DNA from 4 places in the Terribacillus sp. JSM ZJ617 genome. Region 4 is predicted to be linked to each of the others. Evidence: riboswitches for the same ligand, from Rfam matches in the RefSeq annotation. Region 4 holds a riboswitch; each other region holds the start of a gene.
What was found. A riboswitch is a leader RNA that binds a small molecule or an ion and turns the genes downstream of it on or off. The one in region 4 is predicted to bind S-adenosylmethionine.
Positions count from the first base shown of each region.

Region 1: linked by a shared signal. The riboswitch ahead of ACH6C1_RS01955 (methionine ABC transporter ATP-binding protein) and the one ahead of ACH6C1_RS15600 (hypothetical protein) in region 4 are both predicted to bind S-adenosylmethionine.
Region 2: linked by a shared signal. The riboswitch ahead of ACH6C1_RS13895 (iron-containing alcohol dehydrogenase family protein) and the one ahead of ACH6C1_RS15600 (hypothetical protein) in region 4 are both predicted to bind S-adenosylmethionine.
Region 3: linked by a shared signal. The riboswitch ahead of ACH6C1_RS10585 (cyclase family protein) and the one ahead of ACH6C1_RS15600 (hypothetical protein) in region 4 are both predicted to bind S-adenosylmethionine.

Region 1 is NZ_JBISEQ010000001.1:391,633-396,783, forward strand. Features, by position in the region: gene ACH6C1_RS01950 (alpha-galactosidase) at 1-1,455, shown strand, start outside; SAM riboswitch class I at 1,741-1,852, shown strand; gene ACH6C1_RS01955 (methionine ABC transporter ATP-binding protein) at 1,931-2,956, shown strand; gene ACH6C1_RS01960 (methionine ABC transporter permease) at 2,947-3,609, shown strand; gene ACH6C1_RS01965 (MetQ/NlpA family ABC transporter substrate-binding protein) at 3,615-4,475, shown strand; gene ACH6C1_RS01970 (M20 family metallopeptidase) at 4,478-5,151, shown strand, end outside.
Region 2 is NZ_JBISEQ010000004.1:77,541-82,691, reverse strand. Features, by position in the region: gene ACH6C1_RS13905 (DUF3817 domain-containing protein) at 1-60, opposite strand, end outside; gene ACH6C1_RS13900 (carbon-nitrogen family hydrolase) at 155-937, opposite strand; gene ACH6C1_RS13895 (iron-containing alcohol dehydrogenase family protein) at 934-2,028, opposite strand; SAM riboswitch class I at 2,103-2,205, opposite strand; gene ACH6C1_RS13890 (pyridoxal phosphate-dependent aminotransferase) at 2,312-3,490, shown strand; gene ACH6C1_RS13885 (MBL fold metallo-hydrolase) at 3,532-4,662, opposite strand; gene ACH6C1_RS13880 (metal-dependent hydrolase) at 4,676-5,151, opposite strand, start outside.
Region 3 is NZ_JBISEQ010000002.1:845,642-850,792, forward strand. Features, by position in the region: gene ACH6C1_RS10575 (hypothetical protein) at 1-63, opposite strand, end outside; gene ACH6C1_RS10580 (glycosyl hydrolase family 28-related protein) at 172-1,338, opposite strand; gene ACH6C1_RS10585 (cyclase family protein) at 1,413-2,150, opposite strand; SAM riboswitch class I at 2,236-2,322, opposite strand; gene ACH6C1_RS10590 (nuclease-related domain-containing protein) at 2,427-3,287, opposite strand; gene ACH6C1_RS10595 (cell wall hydrolase) at 3,425-3,865, opposite strand; gene ACH6C1_RS10600 (SGNH/GDSL hydrolase family protein) at 4,001-4,600, opposite strand; gene ACH6C1_RS10605 (response regulator transcription factor) at 4,632-5,151, opposite strand, start outside.
Region 4 is NZ_JBISEQ010000005.1:32,172-37,322, forward strand. Features, by position in the region: gene ACH6C1_RS15585 (DegV family protein) at 1-628, shown strand, start outside; gene ACH6C1_RS15590 (hypothetical protein) at 723-959, opposite strand; gene ACH6C1_RS15595 (transglutaminase-like domain-containing protein) at 978-1,586, opposite strand; SAM riboswitch class I at 1,790-1,894, shown strand; gene ACH6C1_RS15600 (hypothetical protein) at 1,975-2,940, shown strand; gene ACH6C1_RS15605 (spore coat protein) at 2,985-3,278, opposite strand; gene ACH6C1_RS15610 (spore coat protein) at 3,297-3,488, opposite strand; gene ACH6C1_RS15615 (cysteine hydrolase family protein) at 3,705-4,262, shown strand; gene ACH6C1_RS15620 (DoxX family protein) at 4,605-5,120, shown strand.

The sequences.
Region 1 (5,151 bases), on a different contig from region 4:
GTGTTTGGTTTTCATCTTGTCTATAGCGGTAATTTCCTAGCCCAGGCAGAAGTCGATCAGTTTGCGACAACTCGGGTGACAATGGGTATCAATCCGTTCGACTTCACGTGGCTGCTGGAACCCAATGAGACATTTCAAACACCAGAAGCAGTGCTTGTTTATGCAGCGGATGGTTTGGGAGGAATGTCGCAAACGCTGCATGGGTTCTATCAGCAGCATCTAGTAAGAGGAGAATACAGAGATAAAGAGCGGCCGATTCTGATTAATAACTGGGAAGCGACGTATTTTGATTTTGATGCTGATAAAATTGAGGCAATCGCTAAGGCTGGCAGTGAGCTAGGAATCGAGCTTTTCGTATTGGATGATGGCTGGTTCAAAAAACGGAATTCAGATTCCACATCATTGGGAGATTGGTTTGTCGATAAAACGAAGCTGCCGAATGGACTTGAAGATGTGGCGAAACGTGTAAACGATTTAGATATGCAATTTGGACTTTGGTTCGAGCCGGAAATGGTATCGGTGGACAGTGATTTGTACCGTGAGCATCCTGACTGGTGTCTGCATGTGCCGGATCGATATCGTACGGAAAGCCGTGATCAGCTCGTGCTCGATTTTTCAAGACAGGACGTTCGGGAGGAGATTATTAAGCGAGTAGCAGCCATCTTGGAAAGTGCCCCAATCACTTATGTGAAATGGGATATGAACCGTCATCTGTCTGAGGTTGGTTCTGCCTTGCTTCCTCCTGAGCGTCAGCGGGAAACGGCACATCGACATATTCTCGGAGTCTATGAAGTGATGGATAAGATCACTTCCCGTTTTCCGCAGATTCTGTTTGAAAGCTGCTCAGGCGGCGGCGGCCGCTATGACCCGGGAATTCTGTATTACATGCCACAAACATGGACAAGTGATAATACAGATGCTGTCTCAAGGCTTAAAATTCAGCATACTACAAGTTTGCTTTATCCCATTGCTTCGATGGGTGCCCATGTATCCGATGTTCCGAACCATCAAGTACACCGATTTACTTCATTGGAGATGCGGGGTGACGTCGCGATGGCAGGGAATCTGGGATACGAGCTGGACCTCACAAAGCTTAGTCCTGAGGAGAAGGAAGTCGTCAAGCAGCAGATTAACACCTATAAGGAGATTCGCAGACTTGTTCAGTTCGGTCGATTCTATCGGCTGAAAAGTCCTTTTGAAGGCAATGAAACTGCTTGGATGTTTGTTAACGAAGATAAAACAGAAGCTTTTGTCTGCTATTATCGTGTTCTGGCAGAGCCAGCAGCACCACTCGCTTCTTTACGGATGAAGGGATTGGATGAAGCTAAAAACTACAGAATCAATGGTACGGAAGAAATATATAGTGGTGATGAACTGGCGTACAGCGGTATTCGTGTACCTGCAGACCTTATTGGGGATTTTGTGAGTTACACTTGGCACCTAACAGCTGAATAACATTGAAAGTCGCATTTTTGATGCGACTTTTTTATTAGGCTGTATAGGAAAACAGGCTTGGCTATCGTATACTTTAGCTACTATTCCAAACTAGCCAATATGCGTCTTATTATGATTGAAAGGCTGTGAAGCACCCTTTTTCTAAAATGCATAAACAGCTAACGCAAGCTGGCCACAGCAAGGGATTATCCAATACCAGAAAAAAGAATTTTAAAAAAGTGATTGACTTTCAATCTGCAATCCCATAACATGGTAATCAAATCTTACAACTGCATACTTGTTTTATTCTTATCCAGAGAGACCGAGGGATCAGGCCCTATGACGTCTCGGCAACGGGTTTATTATTAAATACCGTGCCAATTCCTGCAAACGCTCATGAGCGTTTGGAAGATGAGAATGAGGAAGTTTCATACGTGGAGCCCTCTTTTTCTGGATAAGGAAAAGAGGGCTCTTTTGTGTTGATGGGAGGAAAATGATGATTACTTTCAAGGATGTTTCAAAGACATTTACAATCGGAAAACGGGAAGTGCATGCTGTTAGAAATGTGAATCTGACAATCGAGGAAGGAGAGATATTCGGCATTATCGGCTTTAGCGGAGCCGGTAAAAGTACCTTGCTCAGGCTTGTCAATGTACTGGAAAATCCGACAGCAGGTTCGGTGGAAGTGCAAGGTGTGGATTTAGCCAGTCTTCGTCCTAGTGAAGTTCGGAAAGTACGCCGCAGGATAGGGATGATCTTTCAAAATTTCAATCTGTTAACCTCGCGGACTGTTGCTGGTAATGTTGCTTATCCTTTGAAACTGGCAAAAATGCCGCGAGCTAAAATAAAAGAGAGAGTGAATGAACTTCTCCATTTCGTCGGACTGTCGGATAAAGCAAAGGATTATCCGGAACAGCTGTCAGGAGGACAAAAGCAGCGAGTTGGCATTGCCAGAGCATTAGCCACATCACCGGATATTCTGATTTGTGATGAAGCAACTTCGGCACTGGATCCTGATACAACAGGTGAAATTCTTCGTCTACTTAAAAAGGTGAACAAGGAATTCGGTATTACAATTCTGCTGATCACGCATGAGATGCATGTGATTCAAGCTATCTGTGACAAGGTTGCTGTTATGGAGGATGGAGAGGTTATAGAAACTGGCGGTGTATTCGATACATTCACAAGTCCTGTCCACCAGACGACAAAACGTTTTATCCGCTCCGTTCAGCAGGATCTCCCATCTCCATCGTTATTAGATGAGTGGCGGCAAAAAGGCGGGAAGCAGCTGTACAGAATCATTTTCAAAGGAGAGGTGGCAAGCGATCCAGTCTTATCCCGGGTAACAAGAAAGCACGATATTGACGTGAATATCGTCTATGGTTCCGTCCAAGAAATCCAGGCAAAATTCTACGGCAATTTGCTTGTCAGCTTTGACGGTGACGAAGGTAAAACAGCCGGTGCTGTAAGGGAATTGGAAGAGATCGTACAAATAGAGGAGGTGGATGTGGCATGGGCGTAGATTGGCAAACTTTTTGGCCGCGTATTGTCGAGGCGACTGGTCAGACGATTCTGATGGTGGCTGTCACATTGGTCATAGGTTCTATATTCGGCATCATTCTCGGACTTCTACTATTCATAACCCGTAAAGGAAACATTCTGGAAAATGCGTTCCTTTTTCAAATTATCAACTTCCTGATCAACATTATCCGCCCGATCCCCTTCATTATATTCCTAGTCGCGATCAGTCCGCTGACCAGAGAGGTGATTGGCACGACCATCGGTACATGGGCCGCGATCTTCCCGATGAGCATCGCAGCTGCATTCAGCATCGCACGAGTTGTAGAAAATAACTTCATCAGTATTGACCCGGGTGTCATCGAGGCAGCTAAGGCCATGGGAGCCAGTCCTCTTCAGATAATCTTTACCATCTTGATTCCGGAAGCTCTCGGTCCGCTCGTTCTCGGATTGACGTTCATTACCATCAGTTTGATTGATTTCTCGGCAATGGCAGGAACGGTCGGCGGCGGGGGTCTCGGACATGTAGCGATGACATATGGCTACCAGCGGTTTGATACGAGCGTCATGATTGTTACAGTCGTTATCTTAATTGTGCTTGTCCAGCTTGCCCAATGGGTCGGCAATACACTTTCAAGAAAAATTTTAAGGAGATGATCGACATGAAAAAAGCTCTACTTGGAATCGTTTCGTTAGCCTTTGTATTTATCCTTGCAGCGTGTGGGAGCAGCTCAGCAGATGGCAGCCAAACAGTGAAAATCGGTGTAACAGGTTCTGATGGGGATCAATGGCCAATTTTGAAGGAAAAGGCGAAGGAAGAGGGCATCAATATCGAACTTGTGGAATTCTCTGACTATACACTGCCAAACCAAGCGTTGGCCAACGGTGAAATCGACATGAACTCATTCCAGCATATCGCCTTCCTGAGTCAATATGCCAAAGAAAATGGCGATACTATTGTACCAATCGGTTCGACAGTCATTGCCCCAATTGGAGCTTATTCAGAGAAAATCGAAAGCCTTGATGAACTGAAGGAAGGCGATAAGATTGCTATCCCGGATGATCCATCTAACCAAGCTAGATCACTGCGGGCTTTGGAAGCAGCTGGCGTTATAAAATTAGCGGATGACTTTGGCCAGTTCGGAGATCCATCCAAAATTGTAGAGAATCCGAAGAACATTGAAATCGTACCTGTTGTTGCCCAGCAAACTCCACGTGTCTTGCCGGATGTAGCAGCATCTTTCATCAATAATGGCATAGCAGGTCAGGCAGGTCTCGATCCGAAGGAGGATCCAATCTATTTGGAAAATGCCAATGACGACAGCATTACACCTTTTGTAAATGTCTTCGCAGTTAATAAGAAAGACGAGGACAATGAAACATATCAGAAAATCGTTGAGCTGTATCAGGATGAAGCCGTGAAGGAAGCAGTAGAGAATGATACAAATGGTGGCTCTATCGTGGTGGATGTACCAAAAGAGGAACTGCAGGAGCATCTGAAAAGACTTCAGGAGGAGGAATGATTATGAGTAGATCTGTTACGGAAGCTAGCAGAATTTCACTGCATTTGGATACAAATAAAGAAAAGTATATCCAGACTAGTCAGGCCATCCATGCGAAGCCAGAGATCGGAAACCAGGAATTTTTCGCGAGCGAAACGCTCATTGCTTTGCTGGAAGAAGCGGGATTCCAAGTGGATAAAGGTGTAGCAGGGCATGAAACAGCTTTTTATGCACTGAAAGATAGCGGTAAGCCAGGTCCTCGTATTGCATTCCTTGCTGAGTATGATGCACTACCTGGTATCGGGCATGCTTGCGGACATAATATTATCGGTACCACTAGTACAGCAGCAGGCATTGCCTTGGCGGAAACATTGGATGAGGCAGGTGGTAGTGTAGCGGTTCTTGGAACCCCTGCCGAGGAAGGCGGTCCAAATGGCAGTGCCAAAGGAAGCTTCGTAAAACATGGGCTGCTGAAGGATATTGATGCTGCCTTGATCATTCATCCTTCTGGCAGAACAAGTGTAACGGGTGAGTTTCTTGCTGTCGATCCGCTTGATTTTCATTTCTACGGAAAACCAGCTCATGCTTCCGGTGCGCCAGATAAAGGAATCAATGCCTTGGATGCCGTTATCCAGCTTTTCAATGGAATAAATGCACTGCGCCAGCACCTTCCGCAGGACATACGCATTCATGGCAT
Region 2 (5,151 bases), on a different contig from region 4:
AAGCAAGGAAGTCCCTTCGAGAAATCCGATGATACGGAACCATTTCAATGTCGCTTGCATGAAAGCCCTCCCAAAAACTATTTATAAATAGTATAAGCAAGCTTGCCCCTATTTACCACTCCTCGGGAGAACTTGTCATAACATTGTCAAAATATCATTTCACATCATAGATGGAAGGACGTCTGTCCTGAAACACAGGGATGCGGCTGCGCACGTCATCCACTTGATCAAGATCTGCTTCACCATAAAGAATGGTTGCTTCCTCTCCAGCTTCAGCAATGATTTCGCCCCATGGCCCGATGATCAAGCTGTGTCCTGCAAATTCATTAGCTGGATCACTTCCTGCACGATTGCAAGCAACGACGTAGCATTGGTTCTCGATTGCTCTGCTGAGCAGAAGCGCCCGCCAGTGATCGAGTCGCGGCTTCGGCCACTCCGCAACGACGAATAGCACTTGCTGATCGTGAATCATATGCGTACGGATGAATTCAGGAAAACGGATGTCATAGCAGATGACACCAGCTGCTCGCTTATTTCCTATGGAAAAGGAGGCGGATTTGTCGCCTTGGGTCAGAAACTTCTCTTCATCCATCAACCGGAATAAGTGCGCTTTATCATATTCATGTAGCAGCTCACCAGCTGGTCCGAAGACAAGCATCGTATTAAAGACACCTGCTTCGGTCTGCTTGGCGATGGAACCAGCGACGATGTATTTTTGATGTGTCTTAGCTAGTCTGCTGATGAAGCGTTTCGTCGTTTCTCCCTCTGCATCACTAATGTTATCAAGCCTTGTCAGGTCATAGCCAGTTGTCCAAAGCTCAGGCAGCACGAGAACATCCGCATTTTCCTGTGCTTCTGTTATTAATGCTTCCACTTTGCTGTAGTTGGCTTCCGGGTCACCAAAAACGATATCATGCTGAATTAAAGCAAGTTTCATTGTGTCACTCCCTTATTTGCCGCAACGAATCTCTCGACACTTCGCATGGCGTCCACCACCTGATCTGAATCGGAAACATGCATGAAATGAATGGATTCCCCTGGAACGACAGCGCCGTCTGCTGCAATTTTCATCGCTTTGTCCACCTCTTCTTTTACGCCAAGCTCTTTAAGTACAGTTGGTAATCCGAGCTTTTGATAGATAGGGAGCAATGTGAGGATTTCTTCGAATTTTTCTTCCAGTGCAAGCTGAACAAGAATACCATAAGCGACTTTATTGCCGTGCAGCTGCTCGTGCGTTTCTGGAAGTCTTGTCAATCCGTTGTGAATGGAATGAGCACCAGCAATACGGCCATATTCATCACCGAAACCGCCAACCATTCCGCCAGCCATGATGATCGTTTCTGCAACGCGGAGAAATGCACTGTCAGCATGCTTGTTTTGCAAAGAACAAATAGCAGCATCTCCCTCCGCTATAAGGATATCCCGGCACAACCTAGCTGCGTTGCGGGATATTTGGACTGCAAGCGGCTGATCCGACATGTGTTCGGTAAGTGCATCCGCTTCGTACCATTTAGCCAATGTATCGCCAATGCCGGCAATCAGATAGGGTACAGGTGTCGTTAGTAGCAGCTTCGGCTCGACTAGCAGCATAAATGCACTGCGCGGAAACACTGTATATTCGACGAAATTACCTGCTTCATCATAGAAAACGCTAAGTGAAGCCCAGGGGGAGCAGTTTGAGACAATCGTTGGAATCAGGATGACCGGCAATCCTGCATCATTGGCAGCAGCTTTGGCAGTATCCAACACTTTTCCGCCTCCGACACCGATTATGAATTGAGCAGCTTCGTCCTTTGCGATATCTGCTAATCTGGCTGCTTCCGCATGTGTGCACTGGCCGTTATAGCCTACTCGTTTCACTGGCAAATCGATTGGATCCAGAAATGGGGAAGCCGCTTTCCAGGAAGCATCTCCGTGGATAAGCAATCCATTGGTCCAGTTCAATTCTTTAAGTCTTGCCGGAAGGCTTTGTAGTATATTATCCTCGCAGGCGTAATAATTCGGAGCGCCTTTTATGTTGATGGTCATGTTGTCACCTCATTGATTTTACATAAAAAAACTCTTCCAGACGAATATGGAAGAGGAATGGCGTGTGTCTCGTCCCCTTATCCCTCAGCGTCTAGCTGTTGGATTAGCACCGTGTGCAAATAGCACCGGTTGCCGGGCTTCATAGGGCCAATTCCCTCCGCCTTCTCTTGATAAGAGTGTGTGATTCATGTATGATTTGTTCATTATCGCATTCTATTTCCAAGACTGTCAAGATTGGTAATAGTCAGAATAGAATGTGGGAGACAACAGGAGAGTGAGTAAGATGGATTTTCCGTTTTCGGATGCATTGAAACGTTTGCCGGAACAGTTTTTTGCCGGCTTAGTACATAAAGTAGGGTTGCTGGAGCAGGAGGGGCACGATATCATCAAGCTCGGACAGGGAAACCCTGATCTGCCGACGCCGCAGCATATCGTAGAGAAATTGAAGGAAGCCTCCGATAATCCGGCTTATCATAAATATTCACCTTTCAGAGGCTTTGATTTTCTAAAACAGGCAGTCTGTGACTTTTATGATCGGGAATACGGTGTGAAACTAGATCCCGCAACAGAAGTGGCCATCATGTTCGGCTCTAAGACAGGTTTGGTGGAAATCAGCCAATGTCTATTGAATCCAGGTGATTTGGCACTGCTTCCAGATCCGGGATATCCGGATTATTTGTCCGGTATCGAACTTGCCCAAGCGCGGACATCACTCATGCCATTAACCGCAGAAAATGAATTTTTGCCTGATTATACTGCTATTCCTGCAGGTGATTTGGAAGAAGCAAAGCTGATGTTCCTGAACTATCCGAACAATCCGACTGCTGCTGCTGCGGATCAGAAGTTCTTCGATAAAACAGTGGAACTGGCGAAGGAACATAAGATTTGTGTATTGCATGATTTCGCTTATGGTGCACTTGGGTTTGATGGGAAAAAACCGCAGAGCTTCTTGCAGTCCGAAGGCAGCAAGGAAGTTGGCATTGAGATGTACACTCTATCCAAAACGTATAATATGGCAGGCTGGCGCATCGCCTTTGCAGTTGGTAATGCATCTGTTATTGAAAGTATCAATTTAATCCAGGACCATGTTTACGTGAGTCTGTTCGGCGGCATGCAAGAGGCGGCAGCTTATGCACTGACAGCGGATCAGACATGCGTGGAGGAGCTTGTCCACACGTATGAGAGCAGAAGAGATGCTTTCATTGGCCATTTACGTGCTATTGGCTGGGACGTTCCGGAGCCCAAAGGAACCTTCTTCGTTTGGCTGCCAGTTCCGCATGGTTACACGTCTGAGGAATTCGCTGATCTGTTGCTGGAAAAGGCGCATGTGGCGGTCGCTCCGGGCAATGGTTTTGGGGAATATGGAGAAGGGTACGTTCGCGCTGGTTTATTGGATACAGAAGAAAGATTACTGGAAGCAGCGATGCGGATCGAAAAGCTCGGTATCTTTTCTAAAGCATAAGAAAGAGCCAGTCCCGGTGGGAGCTGGCTCTTTTTTTCCTATTAACTGGTTACTGCGCAGCGATTAGGACCTGATTCAATATCGGCTTCGTCTGCGCTGCCTAACGTCGCTTTCCCTTGATTGGCTTCTCGTATCAGCTGATAACTATTTGGCTGCTGGTCAGGAATACTTCCCAAAACGGAGGAAGCAAATTCGCCCGCATTCGGAAGCTGCAGTCTCGGGTTCTTTCTGTATAGGTCTTCCATGCGTGCTTGGACTGTGCCGTCACTTCCGATCTCTGACAGCTCGGAAAAATGCGATGGAAGGACAATCAGATCCAGCGACAATAATGGAAATTTTTCGTATAACGTATTGTGCAGATCCTGTACCCATTGTTCTGCTTGACCGGCTAAATCCGGACGGCCAATCGACTCGGTAAAGAGCGTATCCCCAGAAAGCAGGAATGTGTCATCAACAACCAAGCTGATGCTTCCTTCTGTATGACCTGGTGAGGCAACGCTGCGCATGCCTTCTTCGGATTTACCGAATGGGATCGTAATACCGTCCTGCAGCGGTGAGAATGTGAATGTCGCTTCTTTTCCATCGTCTGCAGGGAACCAATAATTTGCTCCTGTTTCTTCTGCCAGCTTCCGTCCGCCAGACAAATGATCTGCATGTAGATGGGTATCAAGCACATGTTTGATCGTCCAGCCTTTCTCTGATGCGAAGGAGGTATAGACTTCTGTAAACCTGGCGGGATCTACTACTGCTGCTTCTCCATTGGAGACAACCATATAAGATAGGCAGCCTTTCCCCATACGCATGAACTGGTATATCTCTCCGCCATAAGTGAGATCACCGACTTTACGGGGACTGATCGTTTCTCCCCAAGCTTGCATCCCGCCAACAACATGGACAATATTATCCATTCCAGCTGCTTGTAAGAGGGAGACGGCTGTCTGGGCGGATTTGCCCCGATAGCACATGACATAGACAGGATCATGTTCTGGCAGTGCTTCGCGAGCCTTATTCGGATCTGCTTTGATGACAGCAAACGGGATATCATATCGTTTGACGCTGTCGGCATCAATCGCCCAATCCTGAACATCTGACTCTTGCCGGATATCAAGCAGATGAACACTATCTTTCGCTTTTATTTTTTCTGCCAGTTCTGCTGTGTACAATGGATTCATGCAATCGTCTCCTTTAGAAATCTTTTTTGATTATAGGAAGGAGCAACTTGACTCCTTTCTTATTCACAGGGAATATCCTGCTATCAGCGAGCAGGTGGCTTGCATAACCGGCAGTGCCGGCAAGCTGGGTCCCAAATAGGGCGGTCTCTTGTTCAAAGAATGTCATCAATATGTAGAAATAGATCAGTCCGATCAAGGAGTGGGTATAGGACCGGTGGGCAAGGAAGGATGCAACCCCGATATAACATCCGCTCATGACAACCCATGTATGTCCAGTATACAATCCGGTCAACAGTACAGCGATGCCTGTAATCAGCAGCATGAACTTCTTATTGATTACGCGGGAGAGAACCATAATTCCTGCCCCGATTGCTAACCCGATATAACGATCTTGGCCAAATAAATTCCACATACTATATAGAATGAGCAATAATCCGATAAAAATTGTAATATTGCGGATGGCTTTGTGCGAAAAAGTGATGCGGTTGG
Region 3 (5,151 bases), on a different contig from region 4:
GAAGTATTTCCCGAAAGGAACGGATCCAATAAACCGATAACGTTTCGTCTCATCTAAATACATAGGCCACCTCCAACAAAAGTGTAGCATGTATCGACTCCCATATGCATATTTTCTCCATAATATACAGAAAACTTACATTTAATTAACTATTATAATCGAGGTGACTGCCTAGAAGGAGCGGCTCTGTTCGTCCGCTGTACCTGTAACAAGAACCCCTCTTCCGGGATAAGATTCCACATGATTACCACGCAGGTATGCACCAGTTATAGGTGACTGCTCATCACCTTTCAGCCTTATCGCTGAGGCATAATTTCCGCCGCCGCAGATGGTGTTCTGTATGACCAGGAAATTCTTGATAGGGTTGCTGCGCCCAGTAGGACGGTTCTTGCTGTCCGTGTCATTTCTGCCGTCTACATGATTTGGATGAATAGCAATCCCACCACCACATGATTCTATTCGATTATTGTAAAGAACAACATTCCGCCATGAATAAGCACGGACAGCCCATTGGAGCGTTTCCTTCATTACATTGTCTGTCACGAAAATACGTTCATGCCATCTGTCTGCTGTTGCAGAGTGTGATCCAATAGCCCTTCCCCAGCTTCCTTTTGTCTCAGACGGCCCAAAACTATTGTGATGAACCCAAATATCCTGACATGTTGTGTGGTCGAACACAGATCCTCCCCACGGGAAAACCCTGCGTGCTTTAGCTAAATCAAGCTGAATTGCTTCACTGTATGTGCGCTTTCCCCCACGGTCATCATAGCCGAGGAACTGACAATGGCGCACTTCGATATTACGTACAGCATTCAATTCGATTGCATGCCCTCCGCCATGTTCCACCAGCCGCAGCTGTTCGATAATCACATTCTCCGCATGCGCCAGCACAAAGCTAGTGCCTCCACGGTAGGCTGGGTAGTTTGCATCCCACGTTCCGCCTCGAATGATCAGATTGCCATTGCCGCTATAAGAACGCATTCGATTCCGCCTGCGTAAATTTAGCAGCATCGGTCCATGATGCTTTTTTCGGAATATAGAATTATCATCCGCCTCAAAGAACGTGTTTGGCTTGAGACGTAAAGGACGTCGCAGTGTGTAAAGTCCTGGCGGAAAGACAATATGTATGCCCTTCTTTCGATCAGCCAAGTTCAACAGCTGCTGAATACCTTTTGCATCATCATGTCTTCCATCCGCTCTGACCAGCGGGTGATCGGTTGCTACTACTGTATAAGCTGACTTTAACAATTCATCTAAATGATTGCTTGTTCGGCTTATGTCTCGAAGCTTTTCTGCCAGTTGACTGAAAACAGCTGGTAACTTTTGTTCCTTATCCATCCTGCCGCCTCCATTTCGTGAGTATTTTATCCATTAACCGAATTGGAAACGGCTTAATCATATGGAGAGCAACTTTATGGCAAGACCGCAAATGAACGAACAGGAAATCCTGACGCTTTTCCTGCTTTCGGAACGATATTAAAGATGAACGCACCTTTTTCTGGCAGCTGATCCAAGTTCGTCAGCAGCTCCACTTGATAGGAATCCTGTTCCAGCACATAATATTCACCAAGCAACGCACCGTTTTTCTGAAAATCGACTGCTGCATCCGTATCAAATGTCTCATGTCCTACCGCTTTGATATTACGTTCTTCATACAGGAATTTCAGACTATCCAGTGACCAGCCAGGGGAATGACTGTTTCCCTGTTCATCTTTATTATCCATCTGTTGCTGATTTGGCCAGCGCTTGCTCCAGTCCGTGCGTAAAGCAACAAACGTGCCAGGCTCAATCTTGCCATATTCTGATTCAAACGTCAGAATATCATCCACAGACAGTGAATAGTCATGATTTGCAGCAGCTTCTTTGGATTTATCAATTACAACAAGCGGTAATACCAATTCTTTCAGATCGAGTTCTTCTAAATATCGTGTATCCCGCACAAAGTGGATCGGTGCATCCAGATGCGTACCGTATTGTCCCGGAAAAGTAAAGCTCTGGGCGAAGAAGCCATCTTCATGGGAGAATAGTGTTTCGAACATTGCAGAATTGAATGCCGAGAAATGCGGAGACTCAGGACCAAATGTATGCGTCAGATCCACCCACTTCTTTTCTCTTAATACTTCCAACGCTTTACTCAATTCGTTTGACATAAACTCTCACCTCATATAATTAGTTTAAGAGAACACAAAAAACCTCTCCTAAATAAGAAGAGGTTTGCTACATTATGTAGTCCGATTCTTATCTAGTCTGGAATTAGCACAGTACATATAGTCTGTTGCTGAAGCTTCATTGGGCCAGTCCCTCCGCCTCTCTTGATAAGAGAATATTCTGTTAACTAATACTATATAGTAAAACCGCTTAACAGTTCAAGAAAATTAACTATAGCTAGTTATATATTTGGCGACTGCTATCATTGCTCGAGCCCACTATCCTCTTTGATGTTCATAACAATAGACATTCCCGCTAAATCGATTGTGATTAGCCTTACAGAAGGACTCTACCTTTTTAGAGACTGCGACATTACAGATGTAACATTTGGCATTGGTAGACTGTACAGCAGATGTCTCTTTATGTTTCTTCTGTTTCAACGCTTCAATATGCTCTTTTCTAATATTAGGATCCTTTATGTTCTTTTCACTTAATATACTGTGCATACGTGAAATATCTTCATCAGAGAATATAGGAGAATTGCTCTGTACTCTTAAAACATTCATTTTTCTGTTTATGTACTCCGATAATTCCGTATCATAAACGATGAGATCATTCGATTGAACTTTTCTCAGTTCTTCATTCACTTTAAACGTACATCTTCTAGTAAATGAGACAATGGAAACAATATTCGTGTCCTCTTCTAGTGATAGAATCGATTTTAGTGCTTGGACATGTCCATAATTTTGATGAAAAGGATTCATCATCGGAAACTTTCCATTCACACTCCACTTTTCTCTATTTCGATCACCATATATTGTTCCGGCGTAATTTTTTGTTTCAACTACAAATATCGCCCTAGAGGTAAAAATGAAGTGATCAATTTGTGAATATCCTGATTTAGCACGAGAATTAAGGATTAATACGTCACTTAAATAACGGCTGTCCTTAGGAAGCTGATCAAGCTGTATATTGATTTTGTACTCTCCAAGTTCGCCAATTCTGGTTGAATTTATTTTAGGTTTCTTTGCTTTTGATTCTGTTTTAGGTTTTTCCGATTTTACATTTGATTTCTGTGACTTAGATTTTTTACCAAACAACTTTTGAAACAGTTTAATCAGCCTCTTTTCAATTACCACATTCAAATCTGCAGTTGTAAAAAATATAATATAATAGGATAACCTTACCATAGTTTAAATGTAATAATATGTATTAAATTAGATAAATAAAAAAGGAACACCTTATAATAAGGTTATTCCCTTTTTCACAATTCATGTTAACCCATATAAACACTGTCACACGTCCCAGCCTGCGGCTCATAAAAACAATGGTCTTTAAATTGACCCGCAAAAGGCTGACCGTACCATGTCGGAGGGCATGGTGCATACGGGTTAAAATACCAAAGCGCGTACGCAGCAGGCTGTTGTCTCCAGGATTTCAGATTCCTTTCTGCCAATCTTCTTTCCTGCTCACGTGCTCGCTGGTAAAACACATTTCCTTTCTGAACAGCCTCAAATGAGTAATTCCCGCCTTGTATTTGGAAAATAACATCGTTAATCGATCTTACATCTGCAAAATCCAAACAATCAGCTACAGCACGATTTACAATGACATTCCCTACAAACAGCATTCCCAGCTGCCCTTCCCCTTCGGCTTCTGCACGCATCATTCTAGCCATCAAATCAATGTCCGAACTATTGTATTGTACTCTCGCCATGTTATCACCCCACATACAGCGTATGAAAAAGACCCGCTTTCATGTCATTGTATTAGAGGAGGGCTTAGTCATATGTGTGGAAAATTCATTTTTTCTCCCATTCCACACCAGTGTTTTCTATAGGACCAGATAAAATCAATTATGTTCTGCTGCAAAATAGGCTTCCAGCCACGTATCAGCCATCAGTCTATTACCGGCGTCCGTCATATGCACACCGTCTGTTGTCAAATCCGTTTGCGCCGTTTGCAAAAAGGCGGTATGAGTCGGGACGAGTCTCGCGCCATACTTTGCAGCCAATTCCCTTACAATTTCTACATAAGGAATCAACATTTGATTTCCTTTTGATTCATTATTTTCCTCGATAATGGTCGGCTCCATAAGGTAGAGCTCCGCACCAGTATGTTTTGTTTCAGCCAGGATCTTATCGAAGACTTCTCTGAATTCATCCGGATAAACCTGCTCCATTTGAGGCTGATCCAGCTGTCTCCATACGTCATTGATTCCAATTGAAACAGAAATTAAGTCAGGCTTTAATGAGAGCACATCTTCCTCCCATCTTGCCGCCAAATCGGTAACTCGGTTGCCTCCTACTCCTCTATTGGCGATTTCAACCTCTTTTTTCTGCTTCAGTTCATCCTGAATCATTTTTACATAACCATCGCCAATGTCTTGAGGATCCTCGAACCTTCCGCATTCGGTTATACTGTCTCCGATAAAAACCCATTTTTGACTCATCTAGAAACCTCCTTTTTAATTACCAGCCTGCTTACCTGTTTTTTATCCAGTCAGTCGGGCTGCATCCTTTACTTTTCTTAAAAATTTGACTGAAATATTGCGGATTATTTCCATATCCTAATTGCTCTGCAAGTTCGAAAACTTTGATATCCTTCTGACTACCCATAATTTCTACTGCTTTATCAATTTTGCTTTTCATTACATAAGCAGAAAATTTCTCTCCTACTTCTTTCTTGAATAATTTCCCCAGGTAATCTGTGTTCATATATAAGACTTCATTGGCTATCCATTGTAAAGATAGATCAGGGTTTTCAATATTCTCTCTTATGCTGGCAATTATTTTATTTACGACGGCAGAATAGCTGGTAGATTTTTCTGCGTGGCTGCCAGTCATTTTTTCCTTATTCTCTTCCGCCAGTTCTTGGACGACTTCTTCTAAAGCTTCATGGATATCTTCTTCGCTAGATGGCTTCAGCAGGTAATGTTTCACACCAAATCGCATCGCTTTTTGAGCATATTCAAATTCGTTATAACCGGAAAGCAGTATCCAT
Region 4 (5,151 bases):
ATACGATGCTATTATCAGCCTACATTGTACAGAAAATGTAAGCGGTACCGTCAATTCCGCCCGTATAGCAAGGGATTCCATCGAAGGTGCAAAAGAAAAAATTACCGTCATCGATACGAATTCGGCTTCTATTGGAGTAGAAAATATCGTCGTTAAAGTGTGTGAGCTCATGGAACAAGGTAAATCGTTTGACGAACTATTAGAGGCAATTGAATATTATCGTACACATGGACAGCTGTACCTTACGATTAATGACCTGACAACGCTAGTACGTACTGGTCGCATTTCGAAAACTGCTTCAAGGATCGGAAACTTATTGCATATTAAACCAATTATCGGTTTTAAGGATGCAAAATTAGAGGTTATGGGTAAGGTTCGTACCAAGAAACGTCTGTTAAAGTGGATGCTGGAAAGATTAAGACATGATATTGAACAATCAGGTAAACAAGTTGTTCGTATTACACATGTAAATTCCATTGACCTTGCCAATGAGTTAAAGCATGCATTGGAGATATGCGGTGATAAAGCAGAAGTATTTATCAGCAATGAAATCAGTTCTGTTATGGCAATCCATTTTGGTCGTGGCGGAGTTGGGGCAAGCTGGATGCCGGCGAATTATTCTGTTTAGCAAACAGCTTGTGATAATAATCAGTAGTATATATAGAACCCTCGAACAATTTAATTGTTCGAGGGTTTAGTTATGCTGTATGAAGTTTTTAGTATTAAGGCTGCTTTTGCGCACTTTTAAAAATAACGAAGCCTATCTTCGTGAAAAGATAAAGTGTAAATATGATAATTAGAGTCCTGCCTATAACATCACCATCGGTCATGTCAAAGCTATTTTGAAATAATAAATGACTATTAAAACAAAGATAAATTGCGATTAAAAGAGGAATAGCAATAAATAAAACAGCAATGACACGTCTGGCTTCCCAACTCATTATAATCATTCCTTCCATATATGATCCTTTTCAATATCATAAAAAATCAGGTAATCGATTCTTATACATATTCAGAGCATTTTTGCTTGTTTCTAAAGTGTGGATTGTCTTTGTATTGGGTGCAGCATAGATAATAGGATAATCTATTTCTCCATATTCTTCATTAATCCGGAATGCTAATTGCTCTTCGTCCAGTGAGAACTCGGATTGTATGCCAGGTTTGTTTCCGCGTGCATCCAAACGGATCCACTTATTTAAGTCTTTGATATAAACTCCATTTAGGGCATGTATGCAATATCCTTTATCAGGTGTATCAAATAGCGTCAATCTTTGGTAGCAAAATCCAGTGGGAACTCCTACTGATCTTAACATGGCAGCGAACAAATTAGATTTTGCATAACAGATACCTTCTTTGTATGTAAGGACTTCTGATGCTCTGCAAGTCACTCGCTTGCTTTGAATATCCCATGAGTGCGCTATACTATCTCGAACATAATGGAATACTGCGCTGACTTTTTCTATTTCGGACATTTGAGATGAAATCAGCTCACTGATCCTCTCTTTGATCAGAGGATGTGAGAAGTCGCTTACATCTGATTCATTCAAGTAATCATTGTAAGAATGTTTCTCTGGTATTGGATTCAAGTATCTCCCTCCCGCAATACATATGTATAAATATACCAATAAAATCAATTAGGTGGTTCATTAATTTTAATTGTGCTAAATCATTCTTATGCCCGCATATTATGGTTCTCTAAAGCAATTTACATTTGTTAATCCGAGTAACCCGATAAGATATATTGACAATCTAATCGTTGTCTGGTAAACTTTCTGAAAACTGTATATGTTTCTTATCCAGAGAGGTGGAGGGATATGGCCCATTGAAACCTCAGCAGCAGGTCTGACAACAGATACTGTGCTAATTCCATCGGTTCATAGCCGGCAGATAAGATGAATAGAGGAAGCCTCTCGACGCATCTTGCACGAGAGGCTTTTGTATTTGTCCCGCTGCCTACAGAAAGGGGAAGGCAACATGTTTGAATTGATTCGGGAACTATCCAAGTACAAAGGGTACAATCAGTCATTTGTTTCACAGATCGTCGATAAGATTACACCATTCGCAGATGAGATGCACTTTGACAGTCGGGGGAATCTTATTGTCCGTAAATATGGAGAAAAGTATTCGCCGAAGATAACCTTGCTCGCTGAGGTAAAGGAAGAGATTTACGTGGTGACGTCGATAACGGAATCGGGCGCGCTTGTAGCGGATGCAAACTATTTCTCGCTCACCTATGCTCAGGGGCAGACTGTACAAGTGGAGACTAAGGATGGATTAGTGCAGGGCGTGATCAAGACAGGTGAAGCAGAGCAGCATGCAGCTCTGATTGACATCGGGGCGAACTCAGAAAATGATGCGCGAGAGATGGGCGTTGAGCCTGGTGATCATGTAACGCTTTTTGATGATTTTCTGTATCTTGGTGACGAAGTGAGCGGAAGAGTCGTCGGGAAAGGGCTGGATAATAAAGTGGCGCCGGCAATTGCAATCAATCTTCTGCAGCAATGGAATACATCTGAAGGAGAAATCACTATCATCTTCTTTCCGATTCATAACAAAAAGCAGCTTACCTATCAGCTCGAAGGAGAAGCAGCCTTTTTTATCGGATCCGTCCCTCGCCAAAGAATTGCGCATAAAAGCCGAGGAGCCATCGAATTAGGAAGCGGCGTTGCGATCAAAGTGGCAGACAAAACAATTCCAATCAATCAGACTTTGAAAAATCAGCTCGTCGATTTAGCCATTGCTCATGACATTCCATTTCAGTTGGAATTCCTATTCAGACATCGTTACAAAAAGATATCCACTAAAATTCCGGTAGGCGTCTTGAATATCCCGATCGAGAATCTTGACCAGACAACACAGGTCGTATCGGTAAAGGATCTTGAGGATACGAATCAGCTGATTCAAACCTATCTATGGAGAAGTAAAGAACTGCAATTTTAATAAAGAAAAACCTCGTACAGCGCCCTGGCTGTACGAGGTTTATTTTATTTCACTAATTCGAGTGACTTCTCGATTTTTTCTTTATCATGTTTCAATTGTTTGTCCACATCATGCGCATAGTACATGTCATTTTTGATCATGTAATCTGCGATTTTGGCGTGATTATCAATTGCTTGATCCAATTGTTTCTTCAAAACCTTTCGTACATCAGGAGATGCAGTTTCTGTCAGTGCAACCGCATAGGTTCTGACAGTGGCTTTAGCTGAAACCAGTAATTCCGTCGCAATTAACTCATCACGCATTTTTCCTGCTGTCTTCAATTTTTCCGTGATACTCATTCCAATCACCTTCCTTTATTAAGATAGGACTTCCTGCAATTCCTTGATTGCTTTCTCTGAACTAGTTACATCATTATCCAGAATCATTCTCAAAGTGTCATCTTCGGCCAGGGATTGTAATGCATAGGATTTCACGAGGCAGCTTTGCTTCAGAGTAAGTACTTCGTGTACTTCCAACGTTTCATGAAGTGCTAATTTATTCTTTGCCATGTTAATCCTCCTCACGTGTTCTATTACACGGTATAGATAACCGGATTGAGCAGACAATAAACATCTTTCGATTGGAAAAAGACACCATTTTACTAGGAAGTAGTGTATACTACAGTTAATTTTCAAGTAGGAGGCGGTTCAGTATGAAACAGACTAAGACAGCATACAAGTCGCAAAGCAGGAGAGTCCTAGCAATCAGCTAAAGGGGAGCTTTTATTGAAGCAAGCATTATTGATTATCGATGCACAGCAAGCACTAATTGAAGGAGGAGCAGGAGAGAGACCTGTTTACCGAAAAGAAAATCTAATAGAGCAAATTAATTTGGTCATCACTAAAGCACAAACGGCAGATGCCGCTATCCTTTTCGTCCGCGATACAGATGTTGCCGAAGGAAAAGGAGCTGGATTCCAGATTCATCCGGATATTCAAGCACCGCCGGAAGCGCCCATCTTTGACAAGCAGGCAACAAATGCATTCTACGGAACAGGATTATTGGAGTTTGTAAAAGATGAAGGATTTACCCATCTTGTTATCATGGGCTGTGAAACCCAGCATTGTATTGACACGGCAGTTCGTACTGCAACTGTACAAGGCATGGATGTAACACTCGTAGCAGATGGTCACTCAACAGCCGGTTCTGATGTTCTGACAGCGGAGCAAATCATCCAGCATCACAATCAGATTCTGCACGGTCACTATAATGTCGACCATTTCTCAGTCGTCCGGCAGGCTGAGGAAGATCTGTTCGTGCCGACACATGATACGTATCGGTAAGGCCATCTACGAATAAAAGAACGAGGCTATGCCTCGTTTCTTTTATTATAGCTATAGGTTTGTCGGAAGAATGAGTTCTGCCCATTGCTAAATTAGATTAACTCCAAGTCAGAGAATGATATGGCAAGTGGACGGAAAAAGAAAACCATTTGAAACAGCATTTTGTCTACGTTCACAAAACTGTAAAAGGAATATTGCAAATTTGTGAAAACGTTCACAAATCTGAGCGCAATCTGATCCTTTCGCTTATACTACAAGTGTAGAAGGAAAAGCGCTAATCCATCTCAATCTTATATGTGAAATGTTTAACAAACTATTTTCATGGATGGAGTGTGGAAGAAAATGATCATACAATGGATTCGAAATAGTAAAGCAGCAGCGGCACTTTGGGCAGTAATTAGGATTTATCTAGGCTATAGCTGGTTAACAGGCGGACTTGGCAAACTGACCGGCGGTGGTTTTGATGCAAGTGGCTTCCTGCAAGGCGCTGTCGCGCAAGCCGGCGGAGATCATCCAGCGGTGCAAGGCTGGTGGGCGGTCTTCCTGGAACAGGTCGCATTGCCAAACGCAGGGTTGTTCAGCTTCCTCGTCATGTGGGGAGAAATACTTGTCGGAATCGCACTTATTCTCGGAGTCTTTACCAACTTCGCAGCTCTAATGGGAATAACAATGAACTTCGCCTTCCTGTTCAGCGGCACCGTCAGCACAAACGCACAAATGGTCTTGCTTACTGTCTTCCTGCTAGTCGCAGGAGCTAATGCTGGACGGTACGGGCTAGATCGCTGGGTAATGCCATACCTAAGAAATCACTACCCAAAACAAGCACCGAAAACGCCGACGAAGCCAATTGCTTCATAAATAAATATAGAACCTACTGCGATAGGCAGTA